Regions from separate parts of the Alteromonas sp. MmMcT2-2 genome, predicted to be linked through region 2. Evidence: predicted binding sites of a transcription regulator. Region 2 holds the regulator's gene; the other holds the start of a gene.

Region 1 (6,836 bases), 100 kb from region 2:
TTTACTGCGCCAAGTCCATCACGCAAAAAGCATTACCCAATCTAGTAATACCATCATATTCCCTACGCCGTTACGTCAGCAGCTAACCGCATTCCTCTTACCGATAACAACAATGACGCATCCTAAGAAGTAATGTAGTGCAGCCTTCGCTAAAGGGGCTCTACAGACCCCACGCGCTGATTGGGTACACTACTTATTGGCACTTTTGTATTTATACTGTGAAGGACAATACCCTCTGTCTACACCTTCAGGTCGCAAGCTAGCGTGCTTTGTTTTTCTGCCCGATACACGCTCTCGCCAGTTTTTGAAAGTTTTCTGTTTGAGGTTTTTGCGCATAAGCTTTATTACGTCTTTTTCTGGCAGCCCGTATAAACGCTCAATGGCTTCAAACGGCGTGCGGTCTTCCCACGCCATTTCAATTATTCGTGATTCTTGTTCTTCAGTTAATGCCATCTCTTACTTCTCAATATGCATTTTTAACCCTTTAGATACTAAGCTAACGCGCATTTTGTTCAGTACACCAGTCTAAAATAACACGAGGACAATTACGTATTTGACGAAATACCCACCAGCTCATCGTCTTTTTCAAACGCTAGCTTTAACAACTCGGCAGCGGCTTTGGCATCGCTCAGCGCACGGTGATGCTGCTCCATTTCTATGTGAAAATGCTTTGTTAAGTTTGCCAGCGAGTAAGAAGGCAGCCCAGGATAGGTGCGACGCATTTCGCGAACGGTACACATTTTGGGTCGCCTGAAACTCTGCTCTAGTCTTGCAAACTCTTGCTTAATGAACCCGTAGTCAAAGTTTACGTTGTGAGCAACGAACACAGCGTCTTCGGTGAAATTTGCCACGTGCTCCGCTACTTCAGCAAAAAGCGGAGCATCTGCCACCATGTCATCCGAAATTCCAGTAAGGCGGGTAATGTTGCTAGGAATGCGGCGCTGCGGATTTAACAGGGTTTGAAACCTGTCTACCTCTTTCCCACCAACAAGTTTTACCATACCTATTTCGGTAATCCGGTTGTAGCTGCTGTTTCCTCCAGTGGTCTCTATATCTACCACAACATAAGGCTGTGCTGGGTCGCGTATCCATTTCACTGTTGTTACCGCAACGTCAAATCCAGCTTGCTGCAAACGTTGAATTGAAACCAGCTGATTTCGGCGAAGCTGATCGCCAGGCGCTTTGATTTCTTCAAAGCGAAGTGCGCCGTCAAATACCATGATATCGGGGAAGCCATCTCGGAGGCTCTCAAAGTCTTTGCACATCATGCGAAGTAAAGCATAAATCGAATCTAGCGAACCATGCTCAATTAGCGCTTCTATAGGCGTAAGCAAATGACTAGACCACATAAACAGGCTATTCACTTTGCCATAGTGCATCGTGGCCATTTTGTGAATATGAAAACGCAGTTTTTCTTTGCTATCAAGCGCCTGTAACAATGCCTCAATACTGTGCTCAAACTTTGCGTAAAAGTTATTTTGCTTAAGCGACAACGGCCTGCGATCAAACTCTGTAACCAGCGTATCTTCTTCATAAAGCTGCTTCCAGAAAGTAAGGCCGAACAAACTACGCCATAGTCGATTTTCCGTGCGCCAGCCTTCAATGCCGTGCCGAGCATAGTGCGCCAATACCCCACGCTCAACCTGTTGGTTTTGGCTTACGTCAATATCCAGTGTACGGCTAGCATTACGAAGCATATCAGTAACCGTACTGGTGCGCTTTTTATGGTATTTGCGGGCGTAAAAATCTTCCGCAAAAGCTAATAGTGTATCCGATGGCGGATTATCAATTATTTCTTCAAGTGCTTGCTTAACGCCATCTTCATCTCCGTCTTTGTAGCTCTCTCTTAGCCACTTCTCTTTTGCCTTATCGCTTTGAGCTAGCTTCAACACCTCTAGTCCTTTCGGTCTATTAAAAGCCAACACTTTAAGGCCTAACGCATACAGTAACTGGTCGCGATAAAAGCTGGCCGACACCCCCTCAGTCGCTGGGAGTTCACCTTCGGCTATGGCAAGCAACATATCATCGTTATAAAAGGCTAATTGACTGTAATGGTTAGCGTAAAACCATGAAGCTTGGGCATCGCTTTTAGTGTCAAAACGCGCCGTATCGGTTACAGAATCAGAGCGGGTTCTCATTACGCCCAAATCACGCATAGAAAACTGATTTAGACGGCTTTTGGTGTTACCAAAATAAATAAAAAGTAAGTAGCGAAGTGCACCGTCAAATAAGCACACTAAATAATTGTCTAGCGAAAAGCTCTCGGGCCAGCCCTTAGCACCAATATGCTCATTAAGTAACGTGACGAGTTTCGGCTTGGTGAGAGATGCGAGCCCCTTAATACTGCCGTATTCAGCAAGTAGCTCAAGCAGAGCATTCTTGGTCAAGACACCTGCGATGTCATTAAGCGAAGCGTGGGTAAGGTCACCAAACCAGCCGTTGTTGGTAAGCCAATCTATTTGCTCTTGTGGCACAGCGATTTCGCTATAATTGAACTGCGTCCTGTCAATCACTGCGTACTTGCGATTTGCAGCGCGCACAACAATACACTGTTTGTCATCGTCTAACGCTTTAAAACGCCTAACAAAGTCAGTGGCTTCGTCACTTAGAAGCGCCCTGCTAGCACCCTCAAAGAACCCAAGGAACTCGTGAAAGTGTGTAAGGTAATAACGTGGCGGTAAATCTTTTCGCATGAGGTATCTTTGGCTATGAAAACACCAGCAGTGTATATTTATACAGCCACGCGAATCAAATTAAATCCTCCGCGATTGGTTATCACATCTGCTGCTAATAGTGCATAGCGTGTACTTTTACACGCGTACGCGCTGTTTAGACACCCAATGAAAGAACGAAGAAAGCTGCGCATCTGCCAATAAACGCTGCAAATTGAAGTAGTGTTTGGCCAACGTCATCTCATCATAAAATCGATGTATACCGCTGTGACATTGTCTGCAAATGTAAATGCCGTCCTGAAGCTCCGATTTGCTAAAGTGCTTTTTAAAATAGGTACGCCTGTGCATTTTTCGCGGTATAAGATGATGGTAAGTAAGGCGAGTTTCTCTATTACAGCACGGGCATTGACCGACTTTATTTGCCACAAGGTCACCTTTTTCGTCTATCACATCTATTATTTGTGCACCCAGTTTTCTGATTACTCATAAGCGTCAAATGGCAGTCTTGTCCTTTTCTCTTAAAATCAGATACAAGGGGCGTGTCTAAAAGAAAATCCACTCGTCTTTGCATTACGTAACAAATAGCATTAGTGATTACAAAGGCATTTAAATATGAGTTTAACTCGTTCCATGGGCTTTTCCTGTCCTTACTGTATGGCCCCAAATGATGTTGAAATAGATGAAATTAACGATGTTGGCCAAGTACAGGTGCTCGACTGCCAAGTGTGTTGTCAGCCCATTGAGCTTACTGCTTATCAGCACGGTGATGACATTCAGATAGAGGCAGAAAGAGAGAATGACTAAGCAGTTTACCCGCGGTGATATAGACGCCCTTGCACAGCGCTACCGCGCAAACCTAATTAATAGTTTGTCTGGTTTTAAATCGGCGACTTTGGTGGGTACAACAAACGGCGTTACAAATAATTTGGCTATAGTGAGCTCAATTGTTCATGTCGGTGCAAACCCGCCTCTCATTGGCATGATCATGCGTCCACATACCGTCACGCGAGATACGTTAAGCAATATAAAACAGCAGGGCTTTTATACGCTAAATCACGTGGCTGTTGACTGGGTCGACAAAGCCCACCAAACATCAGCCCGCTATGCGCCAGAAGAAAGTGAATTTGAAGCCGTTGGGTTAACCGCGCAGATCAGTGAGTCCTTCAGTGCGCCGTATGTCAAAGAAAGTAAAATTAAAATGGGCTTAAAAGTAGCACAGCATTTTACTTTGCTTAATGAAACCGAAATGGTTATCGGCGAAATCCAAGAGCTCTACGTTCCTGAGCAAATAATAGATTCCGACGGCTATGCTGATATAGAACAAGCGCAAACGGCCTGTATCTCAGGCCTAGACAGCTACCACAGCACACAACGAATTGCACAATTTGCGTATGCAAAGCCCGATGTAAAGTTAACCGTGAAATGAACTAATAAACTGTCCAGCGGTCTTACATTCAATACTTAAGGTTGTAACTCTGAAGTTTATTTAATCTGGATCAAGCGAAAAAGCGAGATTTCGTTCGATCTTTTTTCAAAAAGAGATAGTATTTAAGCATGAAACAAAACCTGCCTCTTTGGGCAGGTTTTTGCGTTTAAGGCACTGAATAAAAAAGAATCATTATCGTTTCTATCTCTTAAGGAGAATGTTATGAAATCTGTAAATCGCCGTGACTTTTTAAAGCTTTCTGGCTCGACAGTTATCGGTCTTACATTAGGTGGTGTAGCGTTACGTGCTCAGGCTCAAGAACAATTGAGCGCTGATGACCCTACTGCAAAAGCACTGAACTACACACCGTCGTCAACTGTTGAAGGTGCAAAATGCGCAAACTGCATGTACGTGCAGGGCGCCGATGGCGAACAACACCGCCCTTGTAACATTTTCCCTAATAAGCTTGTTAACGCTGATGGCTGGTGTAGCGCTTGGGTGAAAAAGCCTGGCTAACCAATCGAAAGAAAAGACGTTCAAAAGCCCTTGAGTTAAACCAAGGGCTTTTTTCGTTTCTGTTGAGGCGAAATACGATTATGTATCCTCATTTCCCGCTAGCGAACTACGTCAATTCCGTCTTCGATACCTTTTAGCGCTGGGTTGTCAAAACGTGTAGGCAGAAGGCCAGGCTTAATGAAGAAGCCGTGTTTTGCTTCAAAAACTCTACCTATTTTCAACACGCTTTCGTCTTGCCATTTACCGCCAATGAAGCTAATTCCCACAGGAAGATCTTTCACCTGTCCAGCGGGCACTGTGAGATGCGGATATCCTGCAATTGCGGCCAAATACCCGATACCGATAAAACCGACAGGCGAATGGTCACCATATACGCCATCTATTAAAAAAGAAGGGCTGTTTGAGGGCGCAACTAGTACATCAACATTGTGCTTTGCTAACAACGTATCAATACCATTTTTGCCCGCTGTGTCTTGGATAAGGCGCAGTGCATTTTGATACTTTTCGCTTTCAATGGCTGCCGACGCGAGCGATTTTTCGAAAATGTCTTGATTGAATAGCGCTAACTCGCGCTCTGTTTTGTTATTGAAATCGATAAGCTCAGACAAGTTCCTTGCAGGAAGCTCTGCCGGCGACCCCGATAAATATTCGTTAATACTATGATGGAACTCGCTCAGCAGAACATTATAAGAGTCGGCCCAAAATGAATCTGGCTGAGAGAAGTCACTGATGTCCACCAGCGTCGCGCCCGCCGCTTTAAGCTGCTTTAACGCGCTTTCATAAACAGCCAGCACATGAGGGTTATCGCCTTGGCGGTACCTAACCACACCAATACGCTTGCCTTTTAAATCGGTAGCAAGCATGGACGATGCGGGCATAGCTGGACGGTGAGACTCAGCGTCTAGTGTCGCGTTATCGCCCGCATCAGGGCCCGCCATTATTGCCGTCATCAGCCAGGCGTCTTGAACGTTAGACGTCATTGGTCCTGCGGTGTCCTGACTGAAAGAAATAGGCACTATGTGAGTTCTGGAAAGCAAGCCCACGGTTGGTTTAAAGCCGACTACCCCGTTTATGGATGCCGGACAAATAATAGAGCCATTGGTTTCGGTGCCCACGGCAAGTGACGCGAGGCGAAGTGACATGGCAGCGCCCGAGCCCGATGACGAGCCACAAGCACTTCTTGATAGCATATGGGGGTTTCGGGTAAGCCCGCCAACTGCACTCCAGCCGCTGATAGAGGATTCAGAGCGAAAGTTTGCCCATTCAGACAAATTGGTTTTACCCAAAATAATTGCCCCTGCCGCTTTCAGTTTTTCTACGATAGGCGCATCGCGACCAGTGTCATTAGTAATAAGCGCCATTGAGCCAGCTGTGGTGGGCATCTCTTTACTTTCTATATTATCTTTTAGCAGCACGGGAATACCTGCCAGAGGGCCAAGCGTCTCGCCGTTCGCTAGTCGTTTATCGATGGCCTTCGCTTCGGTCAGCGCGTTAGGGTTCAACGCTAAAACGCTATTTACCTTTTCATCTAGCCGTTCGATTCGCGCAAGATAACCGTTAACGAGCTCAGCAGATGTCGTGTCGCCACTCGCAATAGCTTGCGCCTGAACGTGAGCAGGCTTATCTAACCATTGCTCAATCTTATCTGTATGATTTGCTTGAGACACGCATGCAGTGCAAAGCACGACTACGGCCAGCAAAAAACCCTGTTTCAACATAAACCTTTCCTTAACGTATGATCCTAGCGCCTGTTACTCCTTCTTATTATGCAGCGTTTGACGGCAATAGAAGGTAACGTAATGTTAGTTTCTTATACGTTGAATCAGAAATAGTTCACTGTCTAAGAATTATTTTGCCGTTTCCGCAACGGGAAGCTTATGAAGGAGGTTATCAAGCTTATATTCATCAAGCAGTAACTGATACCGCCCATCTTCAATAAATAGCCGAAGGGTGGCGTTAAACTTGGCTCTTAGCGCTGGGTCGGGGATTGCAGCACTGTAAGGCGATATAGGAAAAAGCTCATGAAAGACGGTTGCGTCTTCGGCATAAGCACTGTTTGCAGATTTGAAGTAGTTGAAAATATTTCTATCGAGAATGGCAACATCGACGCTGCCGCGCATCAGCATGTCCACTTGACGATCTTGTCGTGCCATTTCTATATAGGTAGTTTGCGATGCGAGAGTTCGCCCAAAGTCCTCACCTAATACCGATTGAGCGGTTTG
Region 2 (6,836 bases):
CAGCGGCATTTTCATCCAGGTCATGCCTGGCGCACGCATATTAAAGATGGTCACAATCACGTTAATCGCACCCATAATGGATGAAATACCCATGATGTGAACAGAGAACACAAACAACGCTGTCGAATCGCCACTGTAAGTCGTTGAAAGGGGCGCGTAGAAAGTCCATCCAAAAGCAGGGCCGCCGCCTTCCATAAAGAGCGAGCTCAATAGAATGAGAAAGGCACCTGGTAAAATCCAGAAGCTCCAGTTATTCATGCGCGGTAACGCCATGTCAGGGGCGCCGATCATCATGGGAATAAGCCAGTTTGCGAGCCCAGTAAAGGCAGGCATTACTGCACCAAATACCATGATAAGCCCGTGTACCGTAGTCATTTGGTTAAAGAAGTTTGGCTCTACAATTTGTAGACCGGGTTGGAATAGTTCAGCGCGGATCACCATGGCCATCGCACCACCAACTAAAAACATAATAAAGGCAAACCACAGATACAGTGTGCCTATGTCTTTGTGGTTAGTGGTAAACAACCAACGCGTTATCCCTTTAGGAATATGATCGTGGTGTTCATGGTCATCATGTAGGTGACCACCATTTACTTGACCACTGTGAGGCGCAGAGGTATCTGGCGAAATAACTTCAGTTGCTTTGCTCATTGTCTGCTCCTAGTTTCCGTTTGCCACTGCGTTGACATCTTTGGCTTGAACCATATCGCCAGTTTTATTGCCCCAGGCATTTCGCTCGTAAGTGACTACGGCGGCAATTTCCTTAAGACTTAGCATTTTTCCAAACGCTTGCATGGCTGTTCCTGACTTTCCATGCAGCACGATGTCAATGTGACCTTGCTGATCTTCTAGTACCATCTTGCTGCCTTTTAATGCCGGGAACACGCCAGGTAAACCTTCACCATTTGGCATATGGCAAGCAGCGCACGTTGCGTTGTATACTCGCTCGCCCTCTTTCATCAGTTCATCCATAGACATATTCATAGAAAGTAGACGCTGCTCTTCTTCTTTTGCTTTACGAACAATCTCTTCTTGTTCGCCCATCCACTTTTCAAACTCGGCGGGTTCTTTAGCAATTACCACAACCGGCATATAGCCATGGTCTTTACCACAAAGCTCTGCGCACTGTCCGCGATAAATACCCGGCTCATTCACCTTGGCCCAAGACTCGTTAATAAAGCCGGGGTTGGCATCTTTTTTCACGGCAAAGTCAGGAACCCACCAAGAGTGGATAACGTCGTCAGAAGTAATAAGAAAGCGTACTTTTTTCCCAGTAGGAATAACCAAGGGACGGTCGACTTCCAGCAGGTAGTTATCTGTTTTCTGAAATTTGTTTTCTATTTGCTCGCGCTGAGTGGCGAGTAAAGAATAAAACTCTACATCGCTATCCATGTACTTGTAGTGCCATTTCCATTGAGAGCCTGTTACTAACACCGTCATGTCAGGCTCAGACGTGTCTTCCATAGCAATTAGAGTATTCGCTGCGGGTACCGCCATGAAAATAAGAATAAGGAAAGGAATAACGGTCCAAGCAATTTCGACCTTCACGTTTTCGTGAAAATTAGCTGGCTTGGCACCACGGGACTTTCTATGTAGATACATTGAGGCGAACATCACGCCAAAAACTACAACCGCGATACCTACACAAATGAAGAACATCAACATATGGAGGTCGTATACCTGCCCACTGATGTCGGTAGCACCGCGTCTCAAATTAAGCGAAGAGGCTTCTTCGCTTGCTTCTTGCGCAAAAAGCAAAGGGGAAAAAAGCAAAATTGGTATACTAGAACACCATTTTGCGAAAACGGTCGTTAGTTGTTTCACTCAGCACCTCCGTAATGGCGTGGTCAAAGACGCTGATTAATTTGCGCGATGCCCTACCAAATGGTTTGCGAACGATTGACCCATAACCTCAACTTGTAAAACAAATTTAGAGCCATTGTTATTATTTTGTTGATCTCTGTATAAGAATTGCGCAATAATGTCGTGCCGTCTAGTCTTTTCTATTAAAAATTTAACGAAGTGGTTAATTTTTAATCATTTACTAAAATGGTCGCGGGGGATTTCACGTGCAAAAAGAGAAAGCCATTGCTGTGGGATGCCCTTGGAATCAAACAGGCATTTTGAACACGGGGTTAAAGTAAATGCTCGACTAACTAGTTAAGAAATCAATAAGTAATCGATGACTCAATGTCGATTTCAAACAAAATTCAAAATAAAAAATGGAAAATACTTGAAGCATTCATAGAAAGAATAACGTGAGTAATGATAAAAATAAGCGCGCAGAAAACCAACAGGTTTGCTGGGCAGGATAAAACCTAAGTTGGCAGATTGAAGAAAAAAACAGGAACAAAAGACATAAAAAAAGCGGCTAACGCGCCGCTTTTATACAAACAAGCTAAAATACTACATCCAGTCAGCGTTTCTGATCACACCCACCGCAATGCCTTCTATCGCAAAATGTTCAGTCGCCAAATCAACTTTTATTGGTGCAAACTCATCATTCTCAGCATGAAGCAATACTTCACGCCCGCGTTTCTCTAGACGCTTTACGGTGACGTCTTCATCTACACGCGCCACAACCACCTGACCGTTGTGTACATCAGTGGTGCGATGAACAGCGAGAAGATCACCGTCTAAAATACCAATGTCTTTCATGCTCATACCGTTAACGCGTAGCAAAAAGTCGGCATGGGGTTGAAACAGTGCAGGATCGACTTTGTAGTGCGATTCAACATGCTCTTGCGCCAAGATCGGCTCACCGGCTGCAACACGCCCAATTAACGGTAGGCCTTCTTCTTCTTGTGCGTCGTTATCAAGAGGGATATTGAGCTTAATGCCACGAGACGTACCAGGCAAAATTTCAATCACGCCTTTACGCGCCAATGCTTTCAAATGTTCCTCTGCTGCATTAGCAGAACGAAAGCCAAGCTGACGGGCTATTTCCGCACGAGTAGGCGGCATTCCCGTTTCTAACATGGTTGTTTTAATAAGTTCTAAAACTTCGGTTTGTCGAGCTGTGAGTGGGCGCATAAAAGACCTGTCTGTTCATACAGTTCCTGTAAGTATATACACCTAAAACTAAATAACAAGCACTTGCCGCGTCTTTTGCGATCTGCAATAGCCTACGACAAGTGCTTTCTTCTTATTTTACGAGAAGAGCCATGTTCGGGTTACTAATTTGTAACTCCAGCTCCCCATCACTATTTTGACGTGTGCGCATGCCTTCAACATTATCGAGCCCAAGTCCAGGGCTTTGCCACACCACATTGCCTTTATTATCAATCTCAACCACGCGATATGCGATGCTGTCATAATAATTGTACGAATAGTCATTCTCGTTAGGCTGGTAGATAGCGAGAATCGACTGATTAGACGACTTAGTTGGAACAGCCGCTATATACTGAGGGTAGAATGACGGTGCTATAGCGTCTTTGAGTTCTAATGCATCGCTCGCCACGTCATAAACATTGATGGTGTTGTAGTTTCTATTTAAACACGCAAATTCAAGTTCGCTATCACTATCAAAATTTACCGTGAGCAATTGGTCACAATTGGTTTCCAATTCATTCAATCCAACAAATTCACCATCCTGCATTTTATAGAGCTTGAGCGAACTATAGCCCCCAACAGCAAAATAATGCACACCGTCTTTTTCAGAGGCAGCAAGCGCATTAATTGAAAAATCGTTAATGATTGAGTCGATAAGCACCTGATTCTCGATATCAAACGCTTTAAGTCGATTGTTCTCAATAATAACTGCATCGGCGTAACTGTCGTTATTTACGTCAATGGCTTCAATAAACGAAATTTCACTATTCTGATTATTGTTCAGTGTCCACTGAATAGCGTTATCTGTAAGTCTCACGACATTAAACGACGAACTATAATCCAGTGCCCCTATTAGTAACTCACCCACACCGTCATTGTTGTAGTCTGTAACGACCGGTTTGCTATAGTTATAGACATCTTCGCCAACCTCAGCACTTATCGCAAAGTTATCCTCTTTATCTACCGATAAAATCTGAATAGATGATTCGTAACTACTTGTATCGCTAACAAAGACGGCTCTTTCATCATTATCGCCATAAGGTGCCCAACCCGCGGCATGATATCTACTAGCGCGCGGCGCACCTTTTATATCTGACAAGGCATATTCACCGTTGGCATCTTGTTGCGCTACTAAAATTTGATTCTCACCAGTCCAAATAATGTCGTCCACATTGTCATTGTCTAAATCGTCAATGAGAAGTGACATGCCACTGTAAGTGTTGTGGTTAAGAGCCCACTGCTCAGAGATTTGTCCCGCTTCTAATGCAAAACCTCTAACTTGTCCCCACTGACACTCGGAGACAACCACTATTCCTTCTGTAGCTGGGCTTTCTTTACTATAGGCGATATCACAAATGTCACCATGTTCCGCCGTTGCCAAACTGCTTTTCGATACTGCAGAGTAGATTGAGATATCATTCCAACTATCGGCACCGATGATTTCATCTACACCATCGTTATTCATATCACCCAGCACAACAAATGCGTCGCTGAACCCGCTACCGTATAGCCATTGGTTGGCACCGCTTTCGATATCAAATACATAACCATTGTTCGTTACCATTTCTATCGATGCGTCATCATCTACGTTACCAAAAGCAAGGTTATTGACGCCGTCAATATCGTACTGTTGCAACTGCTCACCTGTGCGAACATCTACAATGGCAATAGAAGTCGCATTGTAATATTCGCTCCCATATAAATAAGCAACTTCATCAACCCCGTCACCATTGATGTCATAAAATAAGCCAGAAATAATACTATCTTCAATAATAAACACCGCTTCTGCGTTACTTTCGCGGTCTTTTATTACAGACAATCCCTGTTGAGTAAGAAGGTAGATTTCATCATTATTGTCACCATCAACATCTTGGGTATGCACGCTTCTAATTTCGCCTTTAGTAGGCAGTTTATACGGATACACATAGGTATTTTTAAGCGTATTACCTTCTAGCGAAAATGCGCCCACGTTGCGAGCATTTACCGTGATAAGTTCACTTGCACCATTGGTCGAAGCAATAGCAAAGCCATGATTATAAATTGGTGTCATCACAGTAGTACGAGCATAAGCCGGGGCCTTGTCCGCATAAGAAGTGATTTCGAGCGTTTGTTGGGATTCAGTTCCGTCTAAGCTAGCGAAACTAAACATATAAGTTTGAGCGTTGAAAAGTTGATTCGCAGGTACGTTCCAGGTCATCAGACCTTCCGCATTTAACGAAGCACCGGGAGGCGCTGAAATAAGCTGTCCCGCGACGTCATCGTCAATTCTGTCTGGGTCACTCATCGATACGGTAAACTCTACGTATCCGCCCGCAGTTACTACTTCAGGCATATTCGATGCAGTGAGCGTCATAGGAGAATTGCCGATCTCAACGAAAGTAGGCTGGGATTCAACAACGTTAATACCGTCTGACACCACCATGGTAACTTTAACTTCATCACCGAAGACTGCGCTGTAAGGTGGGAGCGTGGTACCATTAACATCGTCAAGGACTACACCATTTACATACCAGCGAAACGAAATCACCAGCTCTGAGTCGGGAGTATCTGAATCATGATAGTAGCCAGGCTCAACGGTGACTTCATCTGTGGTATAGACAGTCTCATAGGCATAGTAATAAGGCTGATTCACTACAGGAGGTACGGATATCGCATCGATATCTGAAAGCGCAAGGCCAGTATGATTTCCGCTGGCAAACGCTGTTAGATTATTAAAGTATACACCTACATCGTAAATATCATCGCCGTTGTTATCTTCGCCATAGCGAACTGCGCCATCAATAACGTCAATTCCAGCCGTTTTATCTCCTTTTACGACCAGCGAGCCAGATGACGAATAGGGAAGGTCGCCCTGATCAGAAGAATATGCAAAGTCCAATTTGCCTTTAGACGCAATGTAGATTGAACCATTAAGTTCAGACACGAAGGTGTTGTTTGTCACCCCTTCTGCTGATGTGCCACTGACCTTGTAAGTTTCACCATTGTGCGTGACAGTAAGATACTGCCTCGTCTCTTCATAAAACGTACCTGTTTGTGGGCGGTAGCGAAAATCAACACTTAAGTAGCCTTTTAATGTTGTGCGCACGCCACCGTCTAGCATAGACAAAGTAGTGAAATAAGACGTTACTTCGGAGCTGTTTTCACCTGCGTCAGTAATAACTAGCGAAAACTGTCCGTCATACCGAGTGGAGTCGTAATATTGAATGCACTGATCATAGTCTACAGTAATCGTTCCTTTACCCGTGTCTTCATCAAGCTTACCTGAGTATGTTACTGATCCTGATTCATAGCACTCGGTCGTACCTTCAACGTTGCCGTTCTCATCTAGGAAGGTGTAGATATCATATTGATCTACATAGGGTGAGCCACTTGTATTGTCACCAAAGAGCGTGATGTAAACCTCTTGTACTGCGCTGATATCCACAGTAGAGACTTTCGTTTCTCCACTGTAGTTCGCATCAGCATAGGTGGTTGCCGCCGAGTTTAGTCGTGACACTGAGTAATCTAAAGGATTTGATAAAATTTCTAGTGCTGTCGGCTCAGGTGGAGGTGGTGGGTTTGTAGGTGGAGAAGAATCAGAGCCACCTCCGCCACCACACGCAGTTAGAGCTACAAGAGAAAAAAGGCCAGAAAAACCCAAGCGCGAAGTTTTCATACATCGTCCCTGATTTAAAAGGCATGTTGGCTTTTTAGTTAAAAGCTCAAAACATGCCTAATTATTAAGTTTAATAAAATATTCGTTTTTTATAACTTAACTTTATCAATCTAGCAACAGCGCCTTGGGC

What was found. The regulator LexA, encoded in region 2, represses DNA repair genes until DNA is damaged. The targets are predictions, from matches to a motif close to TACTGTATNNNNATACAGTA.
Region 1: MHM99_RS01085 (exonuclease domain-containing protein) is a predicted target of LexA. The motif match lies at 2,722-2,741, and genes of this name have one in related genera.

The regions. Positions count from the first base shown of each region.
Region 1 is NZ_JAKRFA010000001.1:262,532-269,367, forward strand. Features, by position in the region: gene MHM99_RS01075 (hypothetical protein) at 1-133, shown strand, start outside; gene MHM99_RS01080 (TIGR03643 family protein) at 190-453, opposite strand; gene MHM99_RS01085 (exonuclease domain-containing protein) at 546-2,693, opposite strand; gene MHM99_RS01090 (hypothetical protein) at 2,811-3,098, opposite strand; gene MHM99_RS01095 (CPXCG motif-containing cysteine-rich protein) at 3,285-3,476, shown strand; gene MHM99_RS01100 (flavin reductase) at 3,469-4,098, shown strand; gene MHM99_RS01105 (high-potential iron-sulfur protein) at 4,321-4,614, shown strand; gene MHM99_RS01110 (amidase) at 4,713-6,332, opposite strand; gene MHM99_RS01115 (transporter substrate-binding domain-containing protein) at 6,462-6,836, opposite strand, start outside.
Region 2 is NZ_JAKRFA010000001.1:363,449-370,284, forward strand. Features, by position in the region: gene ctaD (cytochrome c oxidase subunit I) at 1-651, opposite strand, end outside; gene coxB (cytochrome c oxidase subunit II) at 661-1,824, opposite strand; gene lexA (transcriptional repressor LexA) at 2,407-3,033, opposite strand; gene MHM99_RS01555 (hypothetical protein) at 3,146-6,706, opposite strand.